4 regions of the Halopseudomonas sp. T1L2 genome follow, and region 2 is predicted to be linked to each of the others. Evidence: predicted binding sites of a transcription regulator. Region 2 holds the regulator's gene; each other region holds the start of a gene.
The links. Region 2 encodes sigma-54, which starts transcription at its own class of promoters, with help from an activator protein. Its sites were predicted from a motif close to ANTGGCATNNANNTTGCTNT; they were not measured.
Positions count from the first base shown of each region.

Region 1: ACZ5WQ_RS15680 (CmpA/NrtA family ABC transporter substrate-binding protein) is a predicted target of sigma-54. The motif match lies at 2,379-2,398, and genes of this name have one in related genera.
Region 3: flgB (flagellar basal body rod protein FlgB) is a predicted target of sigma-54. The motif match lies at 5,542-5,561, and genes of this name have one in related genera.
Region 4: ACZ5WQ_RS07095 (TorF family putative porin) is a predicted target of sigma-54. The motif match lies at 5,355-5,374, and genes of this name have one in related genera.

Region 1 is NZ_AP040865.1:3,307,791-3,315,616, forward strand. It holds gene ACZ5WQ_RS15670 (nitrate/nitrite transporter) at 1-138, opposite strand, end outside; gene ACZ5WQ_RS15675 (ANTAR domain-containing response regulator) at 489-1,064, opposite strand; gene ACZ5WQ_RS15680 (CmpA/NrtA family ABC transporter substrate-binding protein) at 1,049-2,266, opposite strand; gene ACZ5WQ_RS15685 (IS5 family transposase) at 2,718-3,713, shown strand; gene ACZ5WQ_RS15690 (IS256 family transposase) at 4,319-5,542, opposite strand; partial or broken gene ACZ5WQ_RS15695 (IS3 family transposase) at 5,906-6,735, shown strand; AL1L pseudoknot at 6,175-6,306, shown strand; gene istA (IS21 family transposase) at 6,960-7,826, shown strand, end outside.
Region 2 is NZ_AP040865.1:2,209,733-2,217,558, reverse strand. It holds gene egtD (L-histidine N(alpha)-methyltransferase) at 1-216, opposite strand, end outside; gene yjgA (ribosome biogenesis factor YjgA) at 326-856, opposite strand; gene pmbA (metalloprotease PmbA) at 993-2,348, shown strand; gene ACZ5WQ_RS10400 (HPr family phosphocarrier protein) at 2,613-2,885, opposite strand; gene rapZ (RNase adapter RapZ) at 2,885-3,739, opposite strand; gene ptsN (PTS IIA-like nitrogen regulatory protein PtsN) at 3,741-4,199, opposite strand; gene hpf (ribosome hibernation-promoting factor, HPF/YfiA family) at 4,221-4,529, opposite strand; gene ACZ5WQ_RS10380 (RNA polymerase factor sigma-54) at 4,654-6,150, opposite strand; gene lptB (LPS export ABC transporter ATP-binding protein) at 6,244-6,969, opposite strand; gene lptA (lipopolysaccharide transport periplasmic protein LptA) at 6,966-7,472, opposite strand; gene lptC (LPS export ABC transporter periplasmic protein LptC) at 7,507-7,826, opposite strand, start outside.
Region 3 is NZ_AP040865.1:289,876-297,701, reverse strand. It holds gene ACZ5WQ_RS01460 (flagellar basal body P-ring protein FlgI) at 1-10, opposite strand, end outside; gene flgH (flagellar basal body L-ring protein FlgH) at 24-701, opposite strand; gene flgG (flagellar basal-body rod protein FlgG) at 717-1,502, opposite strand; gene flgF (flagellar basal-body rod protein FlgF) at 1,545-2,285, opposite strand; gene ACZ5WQ_RS01440 (flagellar hook protein FlgE) at 2,499-3,896, opposite strand; gene flgD (flagellar hook assembly protein FlgD) at 3,932-4,612, opposite strand; gene flgC (flagellar basal body rod protein FlgC) at 4,630-5,070, opposite strand; gene flgB (flagellar basal body rod protein FlgB) at 5,073-5,489, opposite strand; gene ACZ5WQ_RS01420 (CheR family methyltransferase) at 5,740-6,567, opposite strand; gene ACZ5WQ_RS01415 (chemotaxis protein CheV) at 6,601-7,548, opposite strand; gene flgA (flagellar basal body P-ring formation chaperone FlgA) at 7,770-7,826, shown strand, end outside.
Region 4 is NZ_AP040865.1:1,507,379-1,515,204, reverse strand. It holds gene ACZ5WQ_RS07120 (TRAP transporter large permease) at 1-523, opposite strand, end outside; gene ACZ5WQ_RS07115 (TRAP transporter small permease) at 545-1,138, opposite strand; gene ACZ5WQ_RS07110 (TRAP transporter substrate-binding protein) at 1,376-2,527, shown strand; gene apbC (iron-sulfur cluster carrier protein ApbC) at 2,663-3,754, shown strand; gene dcd (dCTP deaminase) at 3,833-4,399, shown strand; gene ACZ5WQ_RS07095 (TorF family putative porin) at 4,581-5,306, opposite strand; gene ACZ5WQ_RS07090 (GNAT family N-acetyltransferase) at 5,520-5,978, opposite strand; gene ACZ5WQ_RS07085 (DUF1328 domain-containing protein) at 5,981-6,151, opposite strand; gene ACZ5WQ_RS07080 (BON domain-containing protein) at 6,300-6,710, opposite strand; gene algB (sigma-54-dependent response regulator transcription factor AlgB) at 6,949-7,826, shown strand, end outside.

The DNA of each region.
Region 1 (7,826 bases), 1.1 Mb from region 2:
TGCAGTCAGTCCCAGATCGGTGGCAATCTGCACCGCCAGGGGGCCAAGCACGTACCAGACCATGAAGCTCAGATCGAAGTAGAGAAAGGCGGCGAACAGCGTCGGTGCATGGCCGGCTTTCCAGAATGATGTTGTCATGGATTACCCCTCAGGCTAGGCAGAATCAGTGATTCAGGTGTTTTGCCGGCAACCTTGCGGCAAAAAAAAACGCCACCCCCAACCGCGGATTGGCTCCGGGTCGGGGATGACGTCGTTGTCTGGCAGGCAACCGCCGTTGGCTGCCTGACGATTGCTTTGCAGGATGCGTGCCAGCTGGTGGCCGGCAGAGCACTGACTAATTGCACCGAAACTGCGGGGCGCGGCAGCCAATGACCTGTTCTGGACCGTCGATGCCCTGGACGGGCATCGCCGAGCTTACAGGGATGTATTTACAGCGTGTCCGGAACAGGTCATTGGCTGCTGCGTTGGCGCAGAGCCGCTGCTTGAACCTAGTTGCCGAGCAGTTCCTGCATGGCAATGATCTGTTCCGCCACCTGGATCAGCTTCTGCTGTCGGGTCATGGCCTGGCGGCGCATCAGGCTGTAGGCCTCGGGTTCACTGCACTGTTTCATCTGCATCAGCAGCCCCTTGGCCTTTTCGATGCGTTTGCGCTCGTTGAGTTGCTGTTCCCGCGCCTGCAGCTCGTTGCGCAACTGTTGCTCGGCCTCGAAACGGGCCTGGGCGACATCCAGTATAGCCTTCAGCCGCTGGCTCTGGATGCCTTCGACGATGTAGGCGCTGACACCGGCCTGAATCGCCTGGCGCATCACCGCCGGATCCTGTTCATCGGTGAACAGCACCATTGGCCGTGGCTGGTCGCGGCTGATCAGGCACAGTTGCTCAAGCACGTCGCGCCCTGGGGAGTCGCTGTCGATCAGGATGACGTCGGCCTGCAGCTGCTGTGCGCGTTGCGGCAGGTCAATCGCCACAGCCGATTCGTCGATTACCTCGAAGCCGGCCTCGCGCAGTGCGTCACGCAGGCGCCCAACCTTGCGCGCTGTGTCGTTGATCAGCAGGATGCGCATGGGCTGCCTTCGTCAGTCAGGCCGTGCAGGCTGAAGCTGCGGGCATAGTCGGCGGGATTGCTGCCACTCCACAGGCCGCCGTCGCACAGCCGTGCGCTGCGCAGGTTGCTGGTGTCGAGCGGAATGCCCAGGGCGGTTGCGGCATCGGCATAGATATCCATGCGTTGCACCTGGCGGGCCACTGCCAGATAGTCCGGATCACTGCGCAACAGTCCCCAGCGGCGCAACTGGCTGAGGAACCACAGGGCATCCGACAGCCAGGGCTGGTTGGCCCGCCCATCGGCATGGAACTGCAGCGGGTGGGGGTCCTGACATGCCTGGCCGAGCGCGTTCTGGCCGCTGCCAAGCAGGGCGTCCTGCAGGATGCTGGCCGGTGCGTCGAGGTAGCATGCTGCGCTGATCAGTTGGGCGGTGTCGCGGCGGTTGTCGGCGCTGGCATCGATAAAACGGCTGGCCTCAAGAATCGCGCAGGTCAGGGCGCGTGCTGTATTTGGGTGCTGGTCGGCAAACTGGCGGCTGCAGAACAGGACTTTTTCCGGATGATCCGGCCAGATCGCCTGGGTAGTGCTGACGGTGAATCCCAGTTGCTGCTGGCTGGCGCAGGAGCCCCAGGGTTCGCCGGCGCAAAAACCGTCAATATCGCCATTGCGCAGGTGTTCCACCATATCCGCCGGCGGCACCACCGGGCTGTCAATGTCACGCAACGGATGAATGCCATGGGCGGCCAGCCAGTAGTAAAGCCAGAGCGCGTGGGTGCCGGTGTTGCAGGTATGGGCCAGACGCAGGCGCGCCTTGTTTTGGTGCGCATACCGGGCCAGTGCTTCGCCATCGCGCACGCCGGCCTGCTGCAGGCTGCGCGACAGGGTGATGCCCTGGCCATTCAGGTTCAGCCCCATCAGTACCGCGAGATCAGCCTGCGGACCGGCTATGCCCAGCTGGATGCCATACACCTGACCATAGAGCCCCTGGGCTGCATCAAGCCGGCCATTCAGCAGGTTGTCACGCAGGCCGGCCCAGGAATGCTGGCGTCGCAGGTTCAGGCTCAGACCGTGCTGCTGGGCAAAGCCCTGAGTGGCCGCGACTATCAGTGACGCCGAGTCGCAGAGCGGCATAAAGCCCAGCTCCAGTACCGGTTTTTCCGGGGCATCGCTGCCGCTTGCCCATATCCGCGGGTCACGCAGGGGATTGCTGGGTGGTTGCATAGGCTTATCCGCAGTCATTAAAAAACGCCGTGCCCGTTGCGAAGTATTTCGCAGCGGATGCACGACGCCGTTGTCGTTTCGGGCATCGCCATTGATACCTGCCATGGACCGGCAAGCAAGCATTGTGCCGTCTGGTGCGCCGCTGATGCCATATGGTTGAGGCTAACTACTGGCATTTAGTTGCATCGAATTTCCTGACGGGTAGCTGAATTTCCCCGGTTTCTTGCTTGCAACTGACATGCGCTTTGATTTAATCGAACCAAAGCACCGATTACATCAGGTTGCAGTCAGCTGCCCGCTTTCAGGAGAAAACCATGCCAAAAATACCCTTGATTCTTGAACTGCATGCCAAAGATGCTTTGGGAAACGCTGCACAAATCAGCCCTCTGCCTGATTACGCAGCCCTGAGTATAATCACCAGACACTGCCACTACCTCAGCCAAGCCACCCGATGAAGCAGATCACCTTCGCCCAAGCCGAGCATCAGAACAAGAAAAAAGTTACCCGCCGGGAACGCTTTCTGGCCGAGATGAATGTGCTGGTTCCTTGGCAGCGCCTGCTGGATGCGCTGTCGCCCTCGTATTACCCCGATGCTGCCGGCAAGCGTGGCCGTCCACCGACTCCGCTGGAGCGGATGCTGCGAATCTACTTCCTGCAGCAGTGGTACGGCCTGGCTGATGAAGCCCTTGAGGATGCGATTTACGACAGTCAGGCGATGCGTGATTTCGTCGGTATTGATCTGTCCATCGAAAGCGTGCCGGATGCCACAACACTGCTGCGTTTCCGCCACCTGCTGGAAAGGCATTCGCTGACGCAACGGATCTTCGAAGAGATCAACGCCACTCTGGCAGAACGTGGTTTGTTCATGCGCGAAGGGACCATTGTCGATGCCACCATCATTGCCGCTGCACCTTCTACCAAGAACAAGGCCAAGCAGCGTGATCCGGCGATGAAGCAGACACGCAAAGGCAACCAGTGGTATTTCGGCATGAAAGCCCATATCGGTGTTGATGCGGCAACAGGTCTGACACACAGCCTGGTGGCCACCTCGGCCAACCAGGCGGACATCACAGTAGCCGCGCAGCTGCTACGTGTCGACAAAGAACCTGTTTATGCCGATGCCGGGTACACGGGTCTGGGCAAACGTCTTGCTGAGGATGGCATCACGCTTCCTCCGCTGCGGATTGCTGCGCGGCGCAGCACCATCAAGAAAATTGAAGATGGCCCGGAGAAGCAGATCATGCAACGCATTGAGCACTGCAAGGCGAGCATCCGCGCCAAGGTGGAACACCCGTTCCATGTGATCAAGAATCTGTTTGGTCACTGCAAGGTGCGCTACCGGGGCATGGAGAAGAATCAGGCCCAGCTGTTCAGCCTGTTTGCACTGGCCAACCTGGTATTGGCCAAGAGGTGTTATGAGATGACAGACGGGGTTATTGCGTCTTGAAACCCGTTAGTCGGGTGAAAACTGGCCCAAATGGCCAGAATTGAAGATGATTTGCGTGGTGCTGTAGCTGAGAGCGAGTTGGCTGCATCAAAATCCATTGATTGGAACGGCCGCCGCGCCAATCTGAATTGATCAGCGATTCCTTAGAGTGATCGCATGTGCTTTTGGCCGCCTGTGGAGCCATTTGGCTTGCCTTGTGGTGCAAGGTGCTACCCATGTAAGGGTTTCTAGCTTATAGCTTTCTTGCGCTGCCTGGGGCGGTCTGAGCAGTTCTGGTAGGTGGCCCAGTAGATGATTCATCTGGCCAGGTGCGCCCGGCGGTGTTTTGCTGCAAATTTCTTGAAGACTTTCGTAAGTATCACAAATGAAATCGAGAATTTAAGCAGTGGCTTGTCAATTGCTTTGGCCTGAAACTCCGGTCCAATGTTTGCCAAGGTTTGCTTGGCAGTACGCTTGCGTGAACTAAATATTCAAAATATATCAATTTCATGATTGATCTGTGACTCAAACGTGATTCTGTTTACGAGGGTGAATACCGTCGGGTAGCCTCGATAATATAACTCAATGAGGGTGTGCAGAATTCTGTGTAACCGGGGATGGGGTTACTACTGTGGCAGCCTGCCTTCGTAGCTGATCGTAAAGCGTGTCAGTGCCGCTTTCCAGTCACGGATCGGCATCGTCCATTTCTTGCTGATGTTGCGTAGCGCCAGATAGAACAGTTTCAGCAGCGCCTCGTCGCTGGGGAACGAGCCGCGGTTCTTGGTTATCTTGCGCAAACTCATGTTCACCGACTCAATGGCGTTGGTGGTATAGATCACTTTGCGGATCTCCGGTGGGAAGTCGAAGAACGGCGTGATCCGAGCCCAGTTGCGCCGCCAGGACTGACCAATTGGCAGGTAGTCGTCATCCCATTTGGTTTCGAACTCGCCAAGGCGCAGCTCAGCCTCGTCCGCCGTGCTGGACTGGTAAATCCGCTTCAGGTCAGCCGCTACCTCGGCGCGCCGTTTCCAAGAGACGTAGTTCAGGCTGTGCCTGACCATATGCACGATGCACAGTTGCACGCTGGTGTGCGGGAAGACAGCCTCGATGGCCTCGGGGAAGCCCTTCAGGCCATCCACGCAGGCGATGAAGATGTCCTGCACGCCACGGTTGCGCAACTCGGTCACCACCTGCAACCAGAACTTGGCACCCTCGCTCTGGGCGATCCATAGCCCGAGGATTTCCTTCTCCCCGGCCAGGTTGATGCCCAGCGCCAGGTAAACCGCCTTCACCCGCACGGCACCCTCACGCACCTTGGTGTGGATGCAGTCGAGGTAGACGATGGGATAGACCGCGTCGAGCGGCCGTGACTGCCAGGCCTTCACCTCATCGGTTACGGCATCGGTCACCGAGGAGATCAGACTGGGCGATACCTCGGCGCCATACATCTCCTGTAGGTGTGCCTGAATCTCGCGCACGGTCATGCCCCGTGCGTACAGCGAAAGAATCTTGTCGTCGAACCCCACCCAGCGGGTCTGGTGCTTCTCGACGATCTGCGGTTCGAAGGTGCCATGCCGATCACGCGGTATCTCAATGGGCAGCTCGCCGAACTCGCCCTTGAGCTTCTTGCGGCTAAAGCCGTTGCGGGTATTGCCAGACGAGTTACCGACCGGCTGATGCTTGTCGTGCCCCAGATGGTGAGTCAACTCGGCATCCAGCGCACGCTCAACCAGCTTTTTGGTCAGCTGCTTGAGGATGCCTTCGGCACCAATCAGGTCTTCAGGTTTTTGATAGTTGGCCAAGAGCTGATCCAGCAGCTCGTCGGTGATGGGATGTAGTTTCTTGCTCATCGTGTCTCCGGTTCGGAGCGACAGTGTCGCTCATTAGCCGGTTACACAAAAATTCGTACACCCCCAACTCAATACCTTTGATGGAATCTGATAGGTAACTCATGCCGTAAACGAGAAACGTGAAGTCTTGTGCGTACGTCGTTGTATGAATAATCACTACATCATCATTCATCGAAACACCACTTGTTTCCGTCCAGCTAAAACTCACTCCAGTCATCTCTATGCCATCAGGTTTTACACTGAATAAGTGCAGAAGGGCGTTTCCTCTCTCGTAATTTGGAGCATACCCGTAAACCTCACTATCAGGTAGTGAACCGCCCCGGGTTTCGCGGAGGCTCCACCCTTTGAGAGAATGGAGCCCATATGAGCAAGCACACCAAATTTTCCCCTGAAGTCCGTGACCGGGCCATCCGTATGGTTTATGAGGTCCGGGAGTCCCACGCATCGCAGTGGGCCGCCATTGAGGTGGTGGCCAGCAAGATCGGCTGCACCGCCCAGACGTTGAGCAGTTGGATTCGGAAGGCGGCTGCGCCTGCGGCCCCCTCCGCCTCGGGCACTGATGCCCGCGTCAAGGAACTGGAGCGCGAGGTTCGTGAGCTCAAGCGAGCCAACGAAATCCTCAAGGTCGCCAGCGCTTTTTTCGCCCAGGCGGAGCCCGACGGGCAGGCCATCCTGCGCCGTTTGAAGTGATCTGGCAGCTGATCGACAAGCACCGGCAAAGCTTTGGAGTCGAGCCACTGTGCCGCGTGTTGCAAGTGTCTCCATCGGCTTACCGGCGCCATGCTGCACGGCTACGTGACCGCTCACGACGCTCCGCCCGAGCGATCCGTGACGAGGAACTTGCTGTACAAATTCACCGTGTCTGGCAGGAAAACTACGAGGTCTACGGGGCTAGGAAAGTCTGGCGGCAGATGCATCGCGAACACCAGGTGGTTGCGCGCTGCACAGTGGAACGGTTGATGCGTGAAATGGGGCTCTGCGGCGTAACGCGGGGCAAAACGGTGAAAACCACACAAGCCGATCCTGACAATGCCAATCCCAGGGATCTGGTAAAGCGCCAGTTCACGGCCGAACGTCCCAATCAGCTCTGGGTCGCCGATTTCACATTCGTTTCAACCTGGCAGGGATTTGCTTATGTGGCGTTCATCGTCGATGTCTACTCACGGTTTATCGTAGGCTGGCGTGTCAGTGCATATTCCGGCCCATCGTGACCGCTCATTCCGTTTGAACGTGACCGCCTGTTCTGGGCTATCGTGACCGCTTATTCCGTTTCATCGTGACCGATTTTGGGTGCTTGCCCGGAATCGTCGGTCACGATGCCGGAATCATCGGTCACGTTCCTCCGGAATCACAGCCAACGCACTGGAATTCTTGAACTTTATCCAGCATACCCCTTCCTTTTTTCGAGGAAGAGCGGATGCCGGCTGCGAGGATTTCCATGCGACAGATCATCGAGATATTACGCCTCAAGTACGAAGCCGGCCTGAGCCACGAGCGCATTGCCCGTGCTTGCGGCCTCTCCAAGGGCGTGGTCGGCAAGTACGTCAGCCTGGCCCAAGTCCAGGGTGTTTCTTGGCCACTACCGAAGGACCTAGACGAGGCCCGGCTGCATGCGCTGTTGTTCCCGGCCAAGACACCCCCGTCACGCTTTGCAGAGCCTGATTACTTCCAGGTCCATCAGGAGCTCAAAACCAAAGGCGTGACCCTACAACTGCTCTGGGCCGAGTACGTGGAGCGCCACGGAGACAAGGCCTACCGCTACAGCCAGTACTGCCATCATTACCGGCTCTGGCGTGGCCGGCAGCGCCGTAGCATGCGTCAGGTCCACCGTGCCGGTGAGAAGATCTTTATCGACTACTGCGGCCCGACCGTGCCTGTGGTGGATCGCTCTACCGGTGAAGTGCGCAGGGCACAAGTCTTTGTGGCAGTGTTGGGCGCCTCCAGCTACACCTTCGCCGAGGCCACCTGGAGCCAGGGCCTTCCAGACTGGGTCGCGTCCCACCAGCGGATGCTCAACTTCTTCGGCGGGGTACCGGAACTGCTGGTTCCGGACAACCTCAAGGCTGCGGTGACCAAGGCGGACCGCTACAGCCCGACGATCAACGAGACCTACGCTGAGCTGGCCCGCCATTACCAGACAGCGGTGTTGCCTGCGCGGCCCTACAAACCGAAGGACAAGGCGAAGGCCGAGACGTCGGTGCTGTTGGTTGAGCGCTGGATCCTGGCCCGCTTACGGCATCAGACGTTCTTCTCCCTGGCTGAACTGAATACCGCCATTGCTGCG
Region 2 (7,826 bases):
GTTTTCCGAGAAAATCAGCGCCTCGGTGCGCGTGGGGTAATACTCATCGAGGCGGCAGATGTCGGTGAACAGCTCGCAGCCGCGTTCATCGTAGAAGTACTTTGAGTCGATGCGTGCGGTTGGCTGCAGCAGTCCCTGCAGAAGTTGTTGGCGCTCATCCTGAATCGGAAGGCGCAGGGTGGACTCGAGTCTGGGCAGGTCAAGAGCAAGGCTCACGTGGCGTCATCCTCTGCAGGTTAAAGTTAAAACCTAGCAGTGGGTTGCGCTCAGCGCCAAAATGACCGGCCAGTCAGGCCCCGGGCTGTGATCCAGTGCCGCGCCTTTATCAGAGCCCCTTGGCGTCGTCGGCCAGCACACGGATAGCCTTGAACAGCTTGCGCGCCGCCGCCGGCGGCTTGTTCTGCTCGGCTTCCTTGGCCGCCTGGCGAGCCAGTTGGCGCAGGTGCTGACGATCTGCGGCGGGGTAGGCCAGCATAAACAGCTCCAGCTCGTCCGAACGGCCGGTCAACAGCCGGTCGCGCCAGCGTTCGATCTGGTGGAAGTGCTGGTTGTGGGCTGCGCTGCTGCTGTCAAACAGATCCAGATAGGTCTGAATTTGCTCAATATCCTGATCGCGCATCAGCTTGCCAACATAGCTCATATGGCGTTTCAGCGCGCCGCGTGCGGTGTGCCGACTGGCCTCGGCGAGCGCCAGGCGCAACTTGTCGGTCAGCTCCAGCTTGGCCAACTGGTCGGGTTTAAGTGCCAGCAGGCGCTTGCCCATTTCCTGCAGGGCGTCCATCTCCCGTTTGATCTGGGTCTTGCTCTTGCCCTCATCAACGGGCTCGAGGGATTCGTCGTCGTGAAACTCGGTCATGGTGATCCTGTCTGGAGATGGTCGCGTCAGCTTTTGCCGGGGGGCAATGATACCCGTTTCCCGCCGGCTGCGGCCAATCCGTGGTGGTTTCCGGTTGCGCAACCTCGCTACAATGGCTGCTCGAACCGGAGGTGACATGAGCGCGAATACCATCAGCGTAGCCGAGAATCCCGCAAGCCTGCAGCAGACGCTGGAGCAGCGGGTGGCCTTTATTGTCGACGAGGCGCGACGTCAGGGAGCAACCGCAAGCGAGGTCGCGGTCAGCCAGAGTACCGGGCTGTCGGTGAGCGTGCGCAGCGGTGAAGTCGAAACGGTCGAATTCAATCGTGACCAGGGCTTCGGCATTACCCTGTACGCAGGTCAGCGCAAGGGCTCGGTCAGTACCTCCGATACGTCCGACGACGCCATCCGGCGGGCGGTTGAGACAGCACTGGCGATTGCGCGTCATGCATCCGAGGATCCCTGTTCCGGTTTGGCCGATGCCGAGTTGATGGCTACCCAATTGCCGGATCTCGATCTGTTTCACCCGTGGGAGCTGTCTGCCGAGCAGGCGATTGATCGGGCTCTGGAGCTGGAGCGCTCGGCCCTTGCGGTTGATTCGCGGCTGACAACCGACAGTGCGCAGATCAGCAGTCAGCAAGGCTGCCGGGTGTATGGCAACAGCCATGGCTTCATTGGCAGCGCCCTGAGTAGCCGCCACAGCAGCGCGGCGGTCATGATCGTCTCTTCCGAACAGGGCATGCAGCGTGATTACTGGTACGCCGTCGATCGCGTACCGGGGCGATTGCCAAGCGAGCAGGCGGTAGGGCGCAAAGCCGGTGAGCGTACGCTGGCGCGCATCAACCCCCGCACGGTCAAGACCGCCAAGGTGCCGGTGCTGTTTGCTGCCGATCAGGCGGTGGGCCTGGTTGGCCATTTGTTCGGTGCCATTTCCGGCGGAGCTGTCTATCGTCAATCCACATTTTTGCTCGATGCGTTGGGACAACCGATTTTCCCTGCCTGGATGACCATGCGCGAAACCCCCTACCTCAAGCAGGGCATGGGTAGTGCGGCGTTTGATGGCGATGGTCTGCAAACGCGTGAACAGGCCTTCATCGAGGACGGCCAACTGGTCAGCTGGTTGCTCAGCACCTACTCTGGCCGCAAGCTCGGGTTGCCCAGTACCGCCAACGCGGGCGGTGTGCACAACCTGCAGGTCACCAGTAACGCGGGCGATCTCGATGCACTGCTCAAGGAAATGGGCACCGGCCTGCTGGTGACCGAACTGATGGGGCAGGGCGTGAATGGTGTCACCGGCGACTATTCCCGCGGTGCCGGCGGCTTCTGGGTCGAAAATGGTGAAATTCAGTACCCGGTCAGCGAGATCACCATCGCCGGCAATCTGAAGGATATGTATGCCAACCTGCGTTGCGTCGGCAGCGATGTTGAACGTCGTGGTAACTACCTGACCGGCAGCTGGCTGGTGGATGGGATGACGGTAGGGGGCGCGTAGCGCTCCCTACCGTCAGCTGCAAGCCGTAAGCTTCAAGCTGCAAGTGAAACCCGCGCGGTTTTGACTTGCGTGGGTTTAGATTGAAGCGTCGAACGGTCGGAAAGCTTGCAGAAAACACTTGACTACCCTGACGCCGCATTCACCCTGTTGCAGCTTGCAGCTTGCAGCTTGCAGCTTGCAGCTTGCAGCTTGCAGCTTGCAGCTTGCAGCTTGCAGCTTGCAGCTTGCAGCTTGCAGCTTGCAGCTTGCAGCTTGCAGCTGGGCTTACTCCCCTTCCCCAAAATAGTCGTTGACCAGCTCCAGCAATGCCTGCAGGGCTTCTTCTGCCTGCTCGCCTTCGCAGCTGACGCAAACCTCTGTGCCCTTGCCGGCGGCCAGCATCATGACCTGCATGATGCTCTTGCCGTCAACCTGGTCGGTTTCGTCATGGCCTATGGTGACCTTGCAGCCGTACTGGTTGGCAATGCCCACAAACTTGGCGGCGGCACGGGCGTGCAGACCGAGTTTGTTGATGATCAGAACACGGGAGCTTGGCATCAGGGCAGGTCGCGGTGGCGTATCAGCAGGTTGGGTGTGTCGGCGCTCAGTTCGCGCACCAGTCGCTCGGCAATGTAGACCGAGCGGTGATGGCCGCCGGTACAGCCGATGGCGATGGTCATGTAACTGCGTTCGCTGGCGGCGTAGCGGGGCAGCCATTTCTGCAGGTAGTGACAGATGTCCTGGTACATATCTTCCACTTCCGGCTGTTTGCCCAGGTAATCACTGACCGGGGCATCACGGCCGGAAAAGGCGCGCAGGTCGGGCAGCCAGTAAGGGTTGGGCAGGCAACGCACGTCGAATACCAGGTCGGCATCCACCGGCAGGCCGCGTTTGAACCCGAATGACTGGATCAGGACCGAGGGCTGGCTGCCCTTGGTGCCGAGCAGTCGCTGTTTCAGGTGGTCGCGCAACTGGTAGAGATTCAGGTGGCTGGTGTCGACCTTGAGCGTGGCCAGGTCGATGATCGGTTGCAGCAGCAGTGCTTCACGGTCCAGGGCCTCGCCAAGTGACAGGTTGCCGTCGGTCAGCGGGTGTTTGCGGCGGGTTTCCGAAAAGCGCTTGATCAGTACGTCGTTACGCGAGGCCAGGAACAGCACGTCACACTGGACTCCTGCATTGCGTACGTCCTGCAGCAGCTCGGGGAAGCGTGCCAGGTCGTTGGGCAGGTTGCGGGCGTCGATGCTGATGGCGACTTCCGGCAGGCTGAAATCATTCTGTCTTGCCTGGCGGGCCAGTTCGGGCAGCAGGCCTGCGGGGAGATTGTCGATGCAGTAGAAGCCGTTGTCTTCAAGCAGATGCAGCGCGGTGCTTTTACCCGAACCGGAACGGCCGCTGACGACAATCAAACGCATGTCAGCCTCCGTCGCCGTCGCCAACCATGACGCGATAAAGCGCATCCGCGTCCGGTGCTGCGCGCAGTGCATCACGCAGCTCGGCGTTGTCGAGCTTGCCAGCCAGCATTTTGAGAATCTGCAGGTGTTGCTCGGTGGCTTCCTGCGGGACCAGCAGCACGAAGATCAGGTCGACAGGTTGGCCATCGAGAGCGTCGAAATCGATTTTGCCGTCCAGCTGCAACAGGGCGCCTATGGCCTGGTGGCAGTCTTCCAGACGACAGTGAGGGATGGCAATGCCATTACCAAAACCGGTTGACCCCAGGCGTTCACGAGCGATCAGGTTTTCGTAGATGGCGTCAGGATCCAGGTTGGTGTGCTGGGCGACCAGCTTACCGATCAGCTCCAGCACACGTTTTTTGGATCCGCCCTGAACGCCGGCGAAGGTACGTTCAGGGGTCAGGATGTGGTCTATTTGCATGGTGATGCAGTGAAGGTCCGGTTATCGGTCGTTCGCGCCTTGCTGACGGTCGATGTGCTTTTCCTTGTGCTTGATCAATTGGCGATCCAGCTTGTCGGTCAGCAGGTCAATGGCGGCGTACATATCGGAGTGTTCTGCCAGGGCAACCACTTCACCACCGGCAATGTGCAGGGTGGCTTCAGCCTTCTGCCGGAGTTTCTCTACTTCCAGGGTGACCTGGACGTTGGTGATCTTGTCGAAATGCCGCTCCAGGCGGGACATTTTTTCGGTGACGTAGTCGCGCAGTGCGTCGGTGATATCGAGTTGGTGACCGCTAATGTTCAGTTGCATACGGCATCTCCTGATTGGCTTGTTGTTGCTGGGTGACGACCTGTCACCCGGTATTGCCACTTGCGTGATCCCTGAACTGGATCTGCTGCGTTGAACGGCTCATTCGAGCCTGTTTTCGCAGGTACTAGACCAGTCTCTTGCGTTCGCTCGAAGGCGCGATGTTGAGCGACTCGCGGTATTTCGCGATGGTCCGTCGGGCTACTTCAATGCCCTGTTCTTCAAGTAAACCAGCGATCTTGCTGTCGCTCAATGGTTTCTTTGGGTTTTCTGCTGCGACCAGCTTTTTGATCAGCGCGCGGATAGCGGTGGAGGAAAATTCCCCGCCTTCGCTGGTGCCGACGTGGCTGGAGAAAAAGTACTTCAGCTCGAAGATGCCGCGCGGCGTGTGCATGTATTTCTGGGTCGTAACCCGCGAAATAGTCGACTCGTGCATGCCGACGGCTTCGGCGATGTCATGCAGCACCAGTGGCTTCATCGCCTCTTCGCCGTGCTCAAGAAAGCCACGCTGGTGTTCGACGATCTGGGTGGCGACCTTCATCAGGGTCTCGTTGCGACTCTGCAGGCTCTTGATGAACCAGCGCGCCTCCTGCAGGTTGTTGCGCAGGTAGGTGTTGTCGTCACTGGAGTCGGCCCGTCGCACCATCGAGGCATAGTGGCCGTTGACGCGAACCTTGGGTACCGCTTCCTGGTTCAGTTCAACCAGCCAGCGATTGGCGTCGCGGCGCACAATCACATCCGGTATCACATACTCCGGCTCGCCCGAGGCGATTTCCGAGCCCGGGCGGGGGTTGAGCGTCTGAATCAGCGCAACCACGTCACGCAGCTGGTCTTCCTTGAGCTTGCTGCGGCGCATCAACTGGCTGAAATCGCGGCTGCCGAGCAGTTCCAGGTGATCGCGCACGACGCGGGTCGCCTGTTCCAGCATCGGGGTGTTCTCGGGCAGCTGACGAATCTGCAGCAGCAGGCATTCGCGCAGATCCCGCGCGCCAACGCCTACCGGCTCGAATTGCTGGATGCGATGCAGCACCATTTCGACTTCATCGAGTTCGACTTCGAGCTCTGCGGGCAGGGAGGCCAGAATGTCATCCAGCGACTCTTCAAGGTAGCCGTCGGCATTGATGCCGTCGATCAGCGCTGTGGCGATCTGATAATCGGTTTCCGACATCGGCAGCAGGTTCAGCTGCCATTCCAGATGACTCTGCAGGGTCTCGCCGGTGCCGGTACGCGAGGTGTAATCCCAGTCCTCGTCATCCTGGCTGGGCAGCGAACTGGCAGAGGTCTGGTAGACGTCTTCCCATTGGGTATCGACCGGCAGTTCACTGGGAATCTGTTCATTCCAGTTGCCTTCCTGGTCGTTTTGTCCGTGCTGCTCGATGGAGTCGAGGGAGACCGGCTCGGGCAGGGTTACCGCGGGGGCGTCATCGTCGCCGCTTTCCTGGGCGCTGCTGCCGTAGTCGTCATCGCCGTCGTCTGCCATTTCCAGCATCGGGTTGGCTTCCAGTGCCTCCTGCACCTCCTGCTGGAGGTCAAGGCTGGATAGCTGAAGCAGTCTGATGGCTTGCTGCAGCTGCGGTGTCATCGTCAGCTGCTGCCCCATCTTGAGGACGAGCGAGGGTTTCATTGTGTCGCGAAATACCTTGTGCGCTTGATCAAACCATGTGCCGGGCGAAGTCCGGACTCGTTCCCCGCTAGCATGCCTGAGTTGCGGGTGCTTTTATAGCCGGAAGGCGTGGCCCAGGTACACATCTTTCACTGTCTGGTCCGCCAGCACGGTCTCGGCGTCGCCGTCAGCGATGATGTGGCCGTCGTTGACGATATAGGCCTTGTCGCAAATGTCCAGCGTCTCGCGAACGTTGTGGTCGGTGATCAGTACGCCGATGCCCTTGTCCTTGAGGTGCTGGATGATCTGCTTGATGTCGTTGACCGAAATCGGGTCTACCCCGGCAAAGGGCTCGTCCAGCAGAATGAAGCTGGGGTCGGTTGCCAGTGCGCGCGCAATCTCGGCGCGCCGGCGCTCACCACCGGACAGGCTCATGCCAAGACTGTCGCTGAGGTGGTGGATATGGAATTCACGCAGCAGCGATTCGAGTTTCCCCTCGCGCGCCTGACGGTTCAGGTCCTTGCGGGTTTCCAGAATCGCCATGATATTTTCGGCGACGGTCAGCTTGCGAAAGATCGAGGCTTCCTGCGGCAGGTAGCCGATGCCTTCGCGGGCCCGGCCGTGCATCGGCAGGCGGGTCACGTCCTTGCCGTTGACGGTGACCTGGCCTTCATCCGCCTTGACCAGGCCAACGATCATGTAGAAACAGGTAGTTTTGCCTGCGCCGTTCGGGCCGAGCAGGCCGACGACCTGGCCGCTATCGATGGATACGGACACATCACGGACGACCTTGCGCGATTTGTAGGCCTTGGCCAGATGGCGCGCCTGTAATGTGGTCATGGCGTTGCCGGCTCTTCGCTTGGCGCTTCGGTATTGCGGCTGCGCGGCTGAATCACGATTTCGATACGCCCTGAGCCCCCGCCGCCGTTGGCGCCGCTGCTGCTGTTGCCGGCATCGACGACCTGACGCTGAATGTCGTAGCTGACATGCTCACCCTGGAAGGTATTGCCGGACTGTTCAAGAAACGCATTCCTGATCAGCACGATGGTCTCGCGGTCGGCGTGGTACTCGATGGTCTCGGCGCGCGCCTTCACCGGCGGTTTGTTGGCTTCCGGCGTTTGCTGATAGGTGGCCGGTCCGCCCTGGGTGATCATGGTATTGAGCTCACCATTGGCATTGGTGGTCAGGGTAACGCGGGCACCGGTGAGGCGCAGGGTGCCCTGGGTAATGACCACATCGCCGGTGTATACGGCGGTATTGCGCTTGTCGTCCAGCGTCGCGCTGTTGGCCTGAATGCGAATCGGCTGGCTGCTGTCGCTGGGCAGTGCCAGAACGTGGCTCACTGGACACACGGCCAGCGTCAGGGCAAGGAGGGATTTAACGCACCTCATATTGGCCTCGTACGGTGGACAGCAGCTTCAGGCTACCGTCGTTGAGAAATAGTTGCATGCCCTCGGCAGTGGTCACACTGCGAGCGGCTTCGATTCTAACCGGTTGATCGGTTTCCGCGTAGTCACGGGCGGGAAACAGGGTCAGGGCTGACGTGGTCAGCTGACGCGCGTCATCGGTGTTCTGTTTCAGCAGGACATCGGTCGTCAGGTCAACGCGGTCACCGCGCTGGGTAACGACACCCTGACGCGACTTCAGCAGCCACGGCGTCGGATCCTCTCCCCGGTAGAACAGCAGCTCAGGGTCTT
Region 3 (7,826 bases), 1.9 Mb from region 2:
GGCTGCGCATGACAATGCTCCTGTCAGAACGGCCACAGCGGGCTGAGGAAGAACTGGCTCAGCCAGCCCGGGCGATTTGCATCGGCAAAGGCACCCTTGCCGGAGTAGGTAATGCGTGCATCCGCCACGCGGGTGGAGAGCACGGTGTTGTCGGGGCCCACATCGTCTGCGCGCACCAGGCCGCTGATGCGGATCAGCTCGTCGCCCTGATTGAGGGTGATCCACTTTTCGCCGCGAACCGCCAAAATGCCATTGGGCAGCACCTCGGCAACGGTAACGGTAATCGAGCCGGACAGGCTGTTGCTCTGGTTGGCGTCCGAGCTCCCTTCAAAGGCACGTTGACCCGACATGTTCACGCCCAGATCCAGGCCTTTGAAACCGACCGCATTGCCCAGCAGGGTCGGGTTGGCAATCGTGGTCGAACTGGACTTGTCGATTTCGCTTTCAGCCGATTTCTGCGCCGCGGTCCGTTCGGTCAGGGTGATGGTAATGATGTCGCCGACCCGGTGCGCCTTGCGGTCGTTATACAGACTCATCTCGAAACCGGGCTGATAGATCGCCCCGTTGTTGAGCTCCTGCGGCAACGGCGTGCGCGGCAGCACCGGGGCATAGGCCGGATCGTCACGCATCGGCGGCGCCTGCATGCAACCAATCAGGCTGAGCGGCACCAACAGCATCAAGAACTTAGCCAAACGGATCATGATTCCGAGCTCCCGTCAGAGGTTCTGACTGATGTACTGCAGCATCTGGTCTGCGGTGGAAATGACCTTGGAATTCATTTCGTAAGCGCGCTGGGTAGTGATCATGTTGACCAACTCCTCCACCACGCTGACGTTGGAGTTCTCCAGGGTGTTCTGCAACACGGTGCCCAGACCGTTCTGACCGGGGTTGCCGGTCTGCGGAGCGCCACTGGAGGCGGTCTCCAGGAACAGGTTGTTGCCAATGGCTTGCAGGCCGGCCGGATTGATGAAATCGGCGGTCTGAACATTGCCAATCTGCTGTGATCCGGCGTTACCAAAGGTCGTGATGCTCACCGTGCCGTCTTCACCTACGGTAAAGGTCTGCACGTCATCCGGCAGGACGATCCCCGGCTCCAGCGGGAAGCCGTTGGAAGTCACGATCTGACCGTCCGCATCCAGGTGGAAGCTGCCGTCACGGGTATAGCCGATGCTGCCGTCGGGCATCAGAATCTGGAAGAAACCGCGACCGTTGATAGCCATGTCCAGCGGCTGCTCGGTGGTCTGCAGCGTACCCTCGGTGAAGATCTTCTGGGTGCCCACCACCCGCACACCGGTACCCAGCTGCAAGCCGGATGGCAGCTGGGTATCCTGGGTGCTCTGGCCACCGGGCTGGCGCTTTATCTGATAAAGCAGATCCTCGAACTCGGCCCGGTCGCGCTTGAAGCCGGTGGTCGATACGTTGGCCAGGTTGTTGGAAATGGTCGACAACATGGTGTCCTGTGCGGACAGACCGGTCTTGCTGACCCAAAGTGCGTGGAGCATCACCTTTCTCCTCGCGTGTCAGTTAGTTGACACGCCGTTGCATTAACTCATCTGCAGAATGCGATCGGTCGCCTGCGCGTTCTCTTCCGCTGTCCGCATCATCTTGATGTGCAGCTCAAACTGGCGCGCCAGCGACAGCATGGCGGTCATCTCTTCGACCGCATTGACGTTGCTGCCTTCCAGGAAGCCGGTAGCCACCTGAACCACGCCATCGGCCACCTGAGGCTGGCCGTCTTTGGTTCGCATCAGACCATCAGCGCCCTTCTCCAGCGTCGCCGGATCGGGGTTGACCAGCTTCAGACGATCCACTTCCGCCATGACCGCCGGGCCTTCACCCAGAGCTCGGATACTGATGGTGCCGTCCGACCCGATCTCGACCTTCTGCGCCGGGGGAATGGCAATCGGACCGCCGTTGCCCAGCACCGGCAGACCACTGCTGGTGCGCAGCACACCGAAGGCGTCAATATTCAGGCTGCCCGCCCGGGTATAGGCTTCGGTGCCGTCAGCTGCCTGCACGGCAATCCAGCCTTCGCCCTGCACGGCCACATCAAGCTCGCGCCCGGTTTCCTGCATCACCCCTGCCGACATGTCGGTACCGGGGCGTTCGGTCATGGCATAGGCGCGCGTGGCGTAGCCATCGCCAAATACCGGCATTGACCGGGCCTGCTCAAAGTCACGGCGAAAGCCGGTGGTGGTCAGGTTGGCCAGATTGTTCGCGTGCGCACGCTGCGCCATCGCGTTCTGGCTTGCCCCTGTCATGGAGATGTACAACGATTTGTCCATGCCCTTCTCCGCTTACGTGTGGGCGACAAGTAATTGCCGCTTTTACTCACTTACAAGGGATAAAGCAGGGATCATGCCAAGATTTAAAAATCAGGATTTATCGTTATTTTTCAAAAATATAGAAAAACATAAAACAAAAAAGCGGCAATACCGGCAGATCCTTTTGCCGGTATTGCCGCTGTCATTCCGACGCCGCCACTGGCGGCTGAAGCGTTAACGCAGGTTGATGATCGTCTGGGTTACCGCATCCTCGGTCTGAATGGTCTTGGCATTAGCCTGGTAGTTGCGCTGGGCAACGATCAGGTTGATCAGTTGCTCGGAGATATCCACATTGGAGTCCTCCAACGCGCCCGACTGAATGCTGCCAAGGGTGCCAGTGGTCGGCGCACCCACAACCGGGTCACCCGACGAGAAAGACTGCGCCCACGCGGTGCTGCCAAGCGGCGTCAGACCTTGCTGGTTGGCAAAGGTAGCCAGTACCACCTGCCCCTGCACCCGAGTCTGACCGTTGGTATAACGGGCGACCAGCAGACCGGTGTCGTCAATTTCCAGCCCGGCCAGTTCACCGGTGGTGAAGCCGTCCTGGCTCACTGCGGTTACCGCAAAGCTGGAGGCGTACTGGGTAGAGCCCGTCAGGTTAATGGTCAGGTCATCGACCGGCGAAGTAGCACCAGTGGGTTGCCCCTCACTGTCAAGCGGAACCCAGCCGGCGATGGTATAGGGCTGATTGGTAGTCAATTCGCCGACACTGTTGAAGTCGACGTCAAATCGAGTGGTTGCCAGCGGGTCGAATGCCGGATCGGACGCCTCGACACCGGACTGGATATCACGCCCGTCGATCAGTACGTACATATCCCAGCTGTTGGCGTCGTTCTTGACGAAGTATTTGGTCATCACATGCGAATTGCCGAGGCTGTCGTAGATGTTGACCGAAGTAGAGCTGTTGTAGGTCGCCGAGTTGGTCGGATCAAAGGTGCTGCGCGCAGCATCCAGGGCCGCTGCCTCAGCGGTAGCGATCTCCGCCGGCGTCGGGTTGGCCGGATCAGCCGCGGTCGCGATCGACGCCGCGTAGGCGGCATCGTATTGCTGAACGTAGACCTCAGGACGGGTTTGCGTCGAATTCAGGTTCAGCGTAGTGACAACAGCACTGGTCTCGTTCGGATCTGCCGAGCGGGTATCGACCCGCAGATTGGTCTGCACGCCCTGGTTGATCTGCCCCGTCACTGCGTTGACACCGAACCCCTGCAGGTTCTCGCCGTTGTTGTTGACGATAAAGCCGTTGGCATCGGTACCGAAGTAGCCGGCACGGGTGTAGCTGAGCGCACCGTTGTTGCTGGTCACAAAGAAGCCGTTGCCGTTGATCGCCAGATCCAGACTGTTTTCGGTGAAGCTGATGTTGCCCTGGTTGAACAGCTGAGCCGCGTTGGCCAGCGCTACACCACTACCGGTGGCATAGCTGCCTGAACCGAGTACCGATGCAGCATAGACATCCGCGAACTCGGCACGCGAACTCTTGAAACCGACGGTACCGGCGTTGGCAATGTTGTTACCGGTAATGTTCAGATCGGAGGCCGCCGCCCGGATACCACTCAAGCCAATGTTGAAAGACATGGTTCTATCTCCTCGCCTACTTTCGTTCGGACGACTTATTGAATTGCGTACACATTGGACAGGCTGATACTGCCCAGCCCGGCCACATTAAGAAGCATCTCGCCACCGCTACCCGCCCCCAGAGAAACGCTGTCCACATTGGCCGGCAGCAGTGTCGCCATCTGCGTATTGGTGCCGTTGATGGTGGCCATGGCCTCGAAGGTGTAAACACCCGGCTCCATCAGGTTGCCGGCACCGTCGGTGCCGTCCCAGGTAAAGTCGTGCATCCCGGCTTCCAGTGCGCCCAGATTCACGGTATCCACGAGGCTGCCGGATTCGTCATAGACCTTGACGAACACGTTGCTGCTGCTGGAGCTCAACGCCAGCTGCCCTCCCAGACCGGCAGAAGTGTCCACTACCGCCTGGTCAGTCGGCACGATCACCGTCCGCCCGACCATCGACGAGGCCTGCAACGCCTGCGAAGACTGGTAACCACTCAGCAGCGACTCCATCGAGCCATTGAGGTTATCGATCCCCTCGACCGTACTGAACTGCGCCAACTGGGCAATAAACTCGCCATTTTCCTGGGGTGAAAGCGGATCCTGGTTGTTCATCTGCGCCACCAGCAGTTGAAGAAACTGATCCTTGCCCAGCTCGTTGCCGGTCGCGAAGCGGTCTGAATCGAGCTGGTACTGATCCAGCGCCGATGCACCTGATGAAACATTACTGATGCTCATGGTCTACTTATCTCCGTTCACTGACCCAGCGTCAGAACGCGCTGCAGCATGGTCTTGGCGGTATTCATGACCTCCACGTTGGTCTGGTAGGACCGTGAGGCAGACATCATGTTGGCCATTTCCTCCACTACATTCACATTCGGGTAATACACATAGCCGTCTTCATTGGCCATCGGATGATCCGGCTCATAACGCGGCTCAAGACTGGCATCGGATTCGACGATGCCAAGCACCGCCACACCGTCACCGGCCTGCTGATCCGGACTGAACAACGAACCACCGGTCGCCTGCTGACTGTTGAAAATGGTGGCAAATACCGGGTTTCTGGCCCGGTAGGTTTGATCAATGCTGCTGGAGACGGTATCGGCGTTGGCGATGTTGCTTGCGACCGTGTTCAGCCGCAGCGACTGGGCGCTCATCCCGGAACCGGCGATATCGAACACTTTATCGAGCGACATGATCAGTCTCCTCTGATGGCTGACATCAGCCCCTTGAACTTGCTGTTGAGAAAGGTAAAGCTGGCCTGAAAGTCGATGGCATTCTGGGCATAGGCCGCCTTCTCGACTTCGGAGTCGACGGTATTGCCGTCAACCGACGGCTGCAGCTGATTGCGATAGCGCAGACCCGCCACCTGATCAACCAGGCTTTCCAGCGCCATGTGCCCGGCATTGGTCCGCTCAACCGCCACACTTTGGCCGTCGCCAGGTACACCGGCGCCCTGCTGGGCAGCCAGGACCGCATTGAAGTCCAGGTCCCGCGCCTTGTAGTTGGGGGTCTCGGCGTTGGCGATGTTATTGGCCAGCACCTCGGCACGCTGGGAGCGAAACTTCAGTGCCTGCTCATGTAGCCCGAGGGCATTATCGAAACTGATGCTCATTGCTACCTTCCTCGTTTCGGTCCGTCGACCAAAAAACGTCACTGCAAACAGCTAAGCAATCAGCGTGCCAAATATTAAGTTCTTTTTATTTCAGTAACTTAGGCATGGGGCGCCAGAAAAGCGGCAATGATTTACCGGCAAACGGCAAGACAAACCGGTTTTCGGAAGGCTGGCGGCAAGAGAAAAGCCGGCAGAAATATGCCGGCTTGGGAGGATGGTGCGCACGGGTGCCGAACTGGAGGAAACGCCCTCAACGGGCCTTGTAAACAATCCCCGGGCTGCACTGGACCATCTGGTACAGCTCCGGCAGTCCGTTCAGCGCCTCGGAGGCCCCGAGCATGAGATATCCGCCCGGCTTAAGTGTGGCGTGAATTCGTCGCAGAATGTCTTTCTTCACGTCGGCAGAGAAATAGATGAGCACGTTGCGGCAATAGACAAGGTCAAACTTGCCCAGCATCGAGTAGCTGTCCAGCAGGTTCAGTGCTCGGAACTCGACACGATTGCGGATAGCCGGCTTGACCGCCCAGCGCCCCGGACCGAGCTGGTCGAAATAGCGGGCCAGGCGATCCTGCGACAGGCCGCGCGCAACAGACAGGCTGTCGTACTCGGCCTTTTTGGCGGCATTGAGAATGCCGCCGGAGAGATCGGTTGCCACGATCTGGGCACCACCACGCAGTTGGCCCAGATTACTACGCTCGAACTCGTCGATTGCCATGCTCAACGAGTAGGGCTCCTGACCCGAGGAACAGGCAGCGGACCAGATACGCAGACGCTGGCCTGGAGAGCTCTTGATGAACTCCGGAATCAACCGGGTTTTCAACACTTCGAACGGATAGACATCACGAAACCAGAGGGTTTCGTTGGTGGTCATGGCATCGATGACCGCCTCACGAAGGCCGCCACGCGGCTGGGCCTGGATGCGCTTGATCAGCTCGCCGAGGTTGGCAATACCCTCCTGCTCAAGCAGCCGATTAAGCCTGCTGGACACCAGATACTGCTTGTTGTCGCCCAGCACAATACCGCAGGCCTTCTCCAGAAAGTCCCGGAACAGCTGAAAATCCTGATTTGCCAAAGTCACGAAGCCTGCCTTGTCTCAGTTAAAACCATCTTGCTAGGCCTGACCATCAGCGTCACCGCGCAACGAACGCAAGCGCTCGATCACCCGCTGCGCCAGATCATCCGGCTTGAATTTGGCAAGGAAATCGTCCGCACCGACCTTTTTGACCATTGCCTGGTTAAACACCCCCGACAACGACGTATGCAGCATGATATGCAGCTTGTTCATGCGCGAATCGTTACGCACTTCAGCGGTCAGAGTGTAGCCATCCATCTCCGGCATCTCGATATCGGAGATCATCATCAGCAGAGACTGACTGACATCCTCACCCTGATCAGCCCTCGCCTTCAGCCAATCCAGCGCCTGGCGACCGTCATTCAGCGCTACGATCTCGACACCGATTTCCTGCAGGCAACGCGCCACCTGTTTACGCGCGATCGATGAGTCGTCCACGATCAGAACCGTCCGGGCTACTGCATCGGCCTGGGACTCCGCATCAATGACACCATCGGAAATCTTCTCGTTGGTGGGTACTACCTCTGCCAGCACCTTCTCCACATCGATAATCTCGACCATCTGATTATCAACCCGGGTGACTGCTGTCAGATAGTGCTCCCGACCGGTACCCTTTGGCGGCGGATGAATCTCGGACCAGTTCATGTTTACGATGCGCTCGACCGAACGCACCAGAAAGCCCTGCACCTTGTAGTTGTATTCGGTAATGATCACGAATGCTGTATCAAGGTTGTCCAGCCCGGGGCCGCCGGTGGCGCGATTGAGGTCGAGGATCGGCAGTGTGCCGCCACGGATGTGAGCTACGCCGCGAACGACTGGATGCAGCTTGGGCATCGCCGTCAGCCGAGGGCATTGCAGCACTTCCTTGACCTTGAAAACGTTGATGCCATACAGCTGATTGCCGGCCAGCCTGAACAGCAGCAGTTCGAGTCGGTTCTGGCCAACCAGCTGGGTTCGCTGATTGACTGAATCCATCACACCAGCCATGGACTGCTCCTCATGTTTGCATCGGGTGAAACGGCATGTTTCGTGCAGGTCCATCAGCAGACGACGTTAATCTGACGGACATCACCCAACTGTTTGTAGGTAATTGTATGCGTTTTATCACCGGGTGCGCGGTATTGGCGATATTTTTTTCCGCCCCCACACAGGCAAACCCGCTCATTGACCAACTTATCGGCGTGACCAGCCAATATCTTGAGCAGCAAGTGAGCGATTATGCGCAGACCCTGGGCGGCGACCCGCGCCATGAGGTTCGCATCAAC
Region 4 (7,826 bases), 700 kb from region 2:
TGCCGGCGATAAACAGATCGCCGATCGAAGAGCCGGAAATAACGCCGTAGATGATCATGCCGATACTCGGCGGGATCAGCAGGGCAATGTCGCTGGCGTTGATGATCAGCGCCAGCGCAAAGGAGTCCGGGTAGCCTTTCTCAAGCAGCTTGGGCCGCATCGGCCCGCCCATGGCGACAACGGTAGCCTGGGTCGAACCGGAGACCGCGCCAAACAGCGTGCAACTGGCTGCCGTGGTGATCGGCAGGCCGCCGCGAAGGTGGCCGACAAAGCTTTGCACCAGATCCAGCAAGCGGTTGGCGGTATGTCCGCGTGTCATCAGGTCCGCTGCAAAGATGAACAGCGGAACGGCAGCGAGGGCCCAGGACTGCACACCGCTGATCATCTGCCCCATCAGCAGTTCGACGTTGCCCAGCCCGATGACCAGAAACAGCAGCATCAGCGCCGCTACCAGCAGTGGCACCATCATCGGGAAGCCCAGGGCCAGCAGTACGATCATGGTTATGAGGGTCAGAGTCAGCATCGGTGGTCCGTGTCAGGGCAATCAGGGAGTGCTTTCGTCGGGGGCAGCGAGATACTCGTCCTTCTCGCTGAAGGACCGGTAGGTGTCGCGTGAGGTGAGGTTGCGCACGGCGGTCAGCCAGAACTGAATACCGGCCAGAAACAGGCCGATCGGTGCCGCCAGGTAGGGTATCCATAGCGGGATTTGCAACGCCGAAGACGTGCGTCCGCGCTCGGCCATGGTGGCAACGTACTCGCCGGCATACCAGGCCAGATAGAACATCAGCGCGCCGGTTCCCAGGCTGATGATGATCAGCAGGACCTTGCGCGGCCGGCCGCTGAGCTGATCAAAAAAGGCTGACATGCTGATATGACGGGCCCGGCGGACAGCGTAACCGAGGCCGGCAAAGGTCATGATGACGAGGCTCATCTGGGTCAGTTCGACCTGGCCGGTGACGCCGTTGCCGAACAGCTGTCGGCCCAATACGTGAATGATCAGCAGGGCAGCCAGGAACAGCACGCTGGCACCGAGGACGCTCTTTTCCAGCCATTCGGTGAGGCGGTCCACGCCTTCAAGCAGGCGCAGCACCGGTGAAGCGGGGCGACGGTTTGCCGAGCTGTCGGCAGGTCGGGACATCGGTTTGTTCCTTTTCGCGGCGCTAACGGTCGTATCGTGACCGAAAAGGCTAACTCGGGGAGTTAGGCGCCGACTTCTGTCTGCAGATGGACGTAGTAGTCACATTCAGCTCAGATGGTGAATTTGTACTCCTTTTTTGACCTTAACCCATATCAATCGTCTTTGCACGACGTGAACATGCGCGAATGCTGTGTTAGGGTTTGGCAGGAAACCAGAACAATTGAAAAGGAGTGTTCCATGAATTTGCGTAATGGTTGCCTTCTTGCGGCTGCGGTAATGCTGGCTGCCTGCGGATCCGAAGAAGAACCTGTTGCCAGTGGTAATGGCTCAGAGACGCCTGAGCAGAGCGCTGTGGCCGAGGCCGATGCCGTGGAAACCGAAACCTGGGGTTTCGCCCTTGAAGAGATTGAAGGCAGCGTGCAGTACGAATACGGTGCCAGGTTTGCCGAGCTGATCAAGGAAAAGACCGACGGCGCTGTGGAGGTCAAACTCTACCCCTATGGCCAGCTGGGTGGTCTCACGGATATCTATGATCAGGTGCAGTCCGGCGCGATCCAGTTTGCCTTCGGTTCCGGCTTTCTCGGCGGCACGGTTCCCGAGTCGCAGCTGTTCAGCCTGAACTTCGTGCTGACCGACGACGAAAAGACCAATACGGAAATTCTCAACGCCCCCGAGTTTCGCAAGAACGACGATCTGGTTGCCTCCTACCGCGACCGTGGTCTGCAGCCGCTGGCTATCGTGCCCGAGGGCTGGCAGGTCTGGAGTGCCAACAAGGCGATCCGCTCACCGGCTGACTTCGACGGCATGGCGATTCGCACCATGGACAATCGTCTGCTGCGCGAAACCTACAGCGCCTACGGCGCCGATCCCACCACCATGGAATACGGCGAGCTGTTCAGCGGCATGCAGCTGGGCCAGCTGGACGGCAATATCCAGCCCGTATTCGCCCATCAGGAGATGGACTTCTACAAGGTTCAGGACTATCTGATCTTCGCCAATCAGGCGCAGTTCATCGCTACCTTTATGGCCAACAGCGACTGGTATGACGGCCTCACCGACGAGCGCAAGGCAATCATTGATGATGCCGTAGTCGAGCTGGTGCCGTGGATCCACGACGTGCAGACTCGCCTCAATACCGAGCGCCTGGATATCATCACTGAAAACAGCGACATCGAGCTGGTGTACCTGACGCCGGAGGAGCGCGAGGTGTTCCGTGAGCGCAGCCTGCCTGTGCGTGATGTGTTTGCCGAGATGGTGGGTGAGCGCGGCACCCGTCTGATGAACACCCTGATCGAGCAGGTTGAGGCGGCCTCTTCGGCCGAGCCGGCAGACGAGTCTGCCCAGACCGAGTCCGAAACGGCGCAGGAGCCGTTGAAAGACGCTGCCTGATTCGCCCTGTAACGCTGACGGCCCGTCCGGCGCAAGCCGGGCGGGCCGTCTTGCGTTTGTCCTGCGCTCTTTCATCATCGCAGATGAGCCAGTAGCATAGCGGCCTGTTTCCGCCAGTCCTTACGGGATATCGCCATGACTACGCTTGATCGTGCCGCCGTTGAGCAGGCCCTTGCTCAATATCAGGATCCTTACCTTCGTACCGACCTGCTCAGTGCCGGCTGTTTGCGCAGGCTGGATATCGACGGCGGGCGCGTCGAGGCCGAACTGGTGCTGGGCTATGCCGCAGGTAGTTTGGTCGGTGGTATCGCCCAGATGATGCAGATGGCGGTCGAGAATGTTGACGGCGTGACTGCGGCAAAGGTCAGCGTGCGTTGCGAGATTCAGGCCGGTAACGTGCAGGGGCAGGTGCCGGCACTGGAGAAGGTGAAGAACATTATTGCCGTTGCCTCGGGCAAGGGCGGGGTTGGCAAATCCACGACCGCAGCCAACCTGGCGCTGGCGCTGGCCCGTGAAGGGGCCAAAGTCGGTGTGCTGGATGCCGACATCTATGGCCCGAGCATGGGGCTGATGCTGGGTCTGCCGGAAGGCACGCGTCCGCAGGTCAGTGATGGCAAGTGGTTTGTCCCGCCACGCGCGCATGGCCTGCAGGTCATGTCGATGGCGTTTCTGGTTGATGACAATACGCCGGTGGTCTGGCGCGGGCCGATGGTCTCGGGCGCGCTGATGCAGCTGCTGACCCAGACGGCCTGGGATGAGCTGGACTATCTGGTGGTCGACATGCCGCCGGGCACTGGTGACATTCAGCTGACTCTGGCGCAGAAGGTGCCGGTGACCGGTGCGGTGATCGTCACCACGCCGCAGGACCTGGCGCTGCTGGATGCGCGCAAGGGCATTGGCATGTTCGAGAAGGTCAATATCCCGGTGCTGGGGGTGGTCGAGAACATGGCCATTCACATCTGCTCCAACTGCGGTCACGCCGAGCATCTGTTTGGTGAGGGCGGTGGTGAACGTCTGGCGGCGGACTATGGCGTCGAACTATTGGGCTCGATGCCACTGTCGATGATGATTCGCGAGCAGGCCGACGGCGGCAAGCCGACCGTAATTGCCGAGCCGGAATGCCAGATCAGCATGGTTTATCAGGACATGGCGCGCCATGCGGCAGCGCGTATCGTTGAATTGGCGAATGCCGCACAAATGCCGGAAATCAGTATCAGCGACGACTGATCTCCGGACTTTTGTCGACGGGTATAACCCGGTAACATGCAGAGTCTTTTTTTCGCACCGCCTATTTCAGGACACGCCATGAGCATCAAATCCGACCGTTGGATCCGTACCCAGTCCCAGGAACACGGGATGATCGAGCCCTTTGTCGAACGCCAGATTCGCGGTGCGGAAGGGGATCGGGTGATTTCCTATGGTGTGTCGAGTTACGGCTACGACGTGCGCTGCGCTGACGAGTTCAAGGTGTTCACCAACATCCACTCGGCGGTAGTTGATCCGAAGAACTTTGACGAGAAGAGCTTCGTCGATATCCAGAGCGACGTGTGCATTATTCCGCCAAACTCCTTCGCGCTGGCGCGTACCGTTGAGTACTTCCGTATTCCGCGCAATGTACTGACCATCTGTCTGGGCAAGAGTACTTATGCGCGCTGCGGCATTATCGTCAACGTGACCCCGCTTGAACCGGAATGGGAAGGCCACGTGACCCTCGAGTTCTCCAACACCACCAACCTGCCGGCGAAGATTTACGCTAACGAAGGCGTGGCGCAGATGCTGTTCTTTGAATCGGACGAGCCCTGCGAAGTGTCCTACCGCGACCGCGGCGGCAAGTATCAGGGCCAGCGCGGCGTGACCCTGCCGCGGGCGTGATGCCTGAGTAATGAAAAACCGGCTGCGTGCCGGTTTTTTTATGCCCGAGTTTCAGTCGTAAGCTGACAGGCAAAAAGAAGCCGGTCTGCAAGCCTGCCGTGGTACAGGTTGCGAGACCGGCGCAAGATGCCGCTTTAGCTGACGGGAACCCTCGGAGCAGGGCGCCCGTTTTCAGGAGCCGTTAGAAGCTCTTGGAGACTGCAACGGTGAGGTTGCCGTCGCAGTAGTCGTCTTTGCCGTACGTATCAATGCAGTCTTGTGCTGCAATGTCGGTGTCAGTGTAGGTCAGGGAGAAATCCAGGCCGAGCATGGTCTTGCCTACGCCTACGCTCCAGTCTTCGTAATCATTACCACCGGCTTTTGAGTCGGTCAGACCGTAGCTCGCGAACAGCCCGATGTCATAAGGCAGGGAGTACTCGTACCCTACGAATGTGTAGGTCGGGTGTACGCCGGTCTCCACGCCATACTTATATCCTAGGGTGAAGCCGTAAGCGGTGATGCTGGGGATCACTTCATAGCCGTTCCATACGCTTGCTTTCGGGTAGGTGTACTTGGCCAGTTGCAGATCAACCGAGACGTCATCGGAAAAGCCATACCCGTAACCTACGTAGTAGTCGACTTCGATGCTCGCGCCAGAGGTGTTGCCCGGAAAAGCAGTGTCGCCGTCAACGTTGGACGCCCAAATACCTGCATAGAGACCGCTTTCATGCGCAACATCCAGACTGCCTTGGATAGCGGCTTCGCCTGCAGTTTGGGATTGACCGCGCCAGATGTAGTCGCTGGCCAGTGTGGCGGTCATGCTGGTATCAATTTTTCCAACAAACGTATCGAACTCTTCAGCGTGAGCCATGTTGGCAAAAGACAGTGTGCTGGCGGTAGCAACGGCAACTGCAAGTTTCTTCATCATCACGTATTACCCCGTAGGTTTTGATTTAAGTGCGTTGGCACAGGTCCTATAGCATTTTGCTTGCCAACAATTTTTTTTATATTTAAATCAGATATATACGTATGTTTTGAAGGAAAATTGCACAGCCGTAACCCGAACGTCACAGAGCCCGTGCCCGTAATTGGTGCGGGAAAATGGTCGTCGTGTTGCATTGTGTGGCAGCAGGTGCAAGCGCTAGCGTGGGAGCGTCGCCTGCGTGCGGTTGACCATGGCCAGCAGGGCTTTATTGCGTTGATAGCGCAGCAGTTTGTCGCGCAGTGAGATGGGAGCGTCGTCGCCGGGCTCATAGCCATTGGCGCGGTAGAACGGCACCAGGTTGGGAGCGCAGAACAGCCAGATGTCACCGCGATGCTGCTGGCGTACATGTTCTAACAGGCTGCTCGCCAAGCCCTGACTGCGCTGTGCAGGGGCAACCAGCAATCCGGTCAGCCACCAGCACTGATCGACCGTCTGCAGGCAGAGACAGGCTTGAAGCTCGTGAGTGCGTGCCACCCAGACTTGATGGTGACCGCGGGCTTTCATGCCGCTGTGGTATTGGCGGTAGAACTTGTTGGCCAGCGGCCGCTGTTCGTCGCTCAGGCGCATGAATGCGGTAGCTGCTGATGGCGCGGATGCGGCAGATGGGTCAGGCATGTCTACTCGTTGCGTCCTCGACTGCGGCCCAGCAGGGCGCACCCCCCGGCCAGGGCAAGAAACACGGGTGTCAGCAGCCTTGCGGCGCTGGCGTATTGATCGTCAAAGCCACCAAAGGCGAACACGGCTGATGATAGCGCGATGATGCTGAAGGCGATGGCCCAGTTGAACATGGGGGATCTCCTTGGTACTGCGGTACAGAGAGTGTTAAACGGTCTGGCGTCCAGCGCGCCTGCCTGAGTCGTTTCCATTATATGAAAACGAATTGTCGCTTTGGGATCTGTGCTCACGGTGAAGTCCCTTTTCGGTCGGCAGCTGAGATTAGAGGCTCAGCTTGCCGGCTGTGGAAAATCCGCCCGGGGCGGGTTCTGTATTGCTGACCGGGCGGGTAGTGCCGATCTGCAGGCTGCGGGTATCGACCTGCTGAACGCCCGGCGTATGCCGCGCCGTGGCGACCGCAACGCGATAGTCGCTGGTGGTCAGTACGGTTCCGCGCAGGCTCACAACGCCATTGCGGCAGCTGACGGCAATGCGGATGCCTTGCGTGTTACCCTGCCATGCCAGTCGCGCGCGCAAAGCCTTTGCGATGCTGGCGTCGTCGACTGATTGAACTATCACGGCGGGATTTTGCTCCATGAAGTAGCTGCTGCTTGGCGTTGATGCGCCGCAGGCCATGCTTGAAAGCAGGCCGGTGGACAGGGCAAGCAAGGCGGTGGGTAGGGCGCTGTGCATGTCATCTATCTCCGGTTATGGGTGTTGTCGAGCTTCGCTTGTGGCGAGAAGCCGAACACGCAAAGGTGATAGAGCAAGCACTGTGCCGCTCCCGGGTTTTTATTTAATGCTATGTAAATCAGTAAGTTATAAATTAAAGGTGGTGTCGTGTTCAGTGCGAATTGCATGATCTTTCCCGAAGGGTCGTGCAGATTGCACGGTGACAGTAGCGCGACGGCATGACAGGAGTCGTGAATCAATGGAAGCGAATCAAGGCAACGGACGTATTCTGCTGGTCGACGACGAACCGGCGATCCTGCGGACCTTTCGTTACTGTCTCGAGGATGAGGGCTATCAGGTAGCGACGGCCAGTAGCGGGGCACAGGCCGAAGCGGTTTTGCAGGGGCAGGTGTTTGATCTGTGCTTTCTTGATCTGAGGCTTGGCGAGGAAAGTGGTCTGGATGTAATGGCGCGTATGCGGGCGCAGGCGCCGTGGATGCGGGTCGTGATCGTGACCGCGCACTCGGCGGTCGATACCGCGGTTGATGCCATGCAGGCAGGCGCGGCGGATTATCTGGTCAAGCCCTGCAGCCCTGATCAATTGCGCATGGCTGCGGCCAAGCAGCTTGAAGTGCGTCAGATGGAAGCGCGTCTGGAGAGTCTGGAGCAGGCCGTAGAACAGACGCGGGTCGCGCCCGAGTCGCGCAGCCCCGCGATGATGGCGGTGCTGGAGACGGCCCGGCAGGTCGCCGGCACTGACGCCAATATTCTGATCCTGGGCGAGTCGGGTACCGGCAAGGGTGAGTTGGCCCGATTGATTCATGGCTGGAGCGGGCGCAGCCAGCGTGACTGCGTGACCATCAACTGCCCGTCGCTGACTGCCGAGCTGATGGAAAGTGAACTGTTTGGTCACAGCAAGGGCGCCTTTACCGGCGCGAGCGAGAGTACTCTGGGCCGGGTCAGTCAGGCCGACGGCGGCACTTTATTTCTCGACGAGATAGGCGATTTCCCGTTGACCCTGCAGCCCAAGCTGCTGCGCTTCATTCAGGACAAGGTCTACGAGCGGGTTGGTGACCCGGTGACCCGGCAGGCGGATGTGCGGATTCTGGCGGCGACCAATCTGGATCTGGCCGAGAT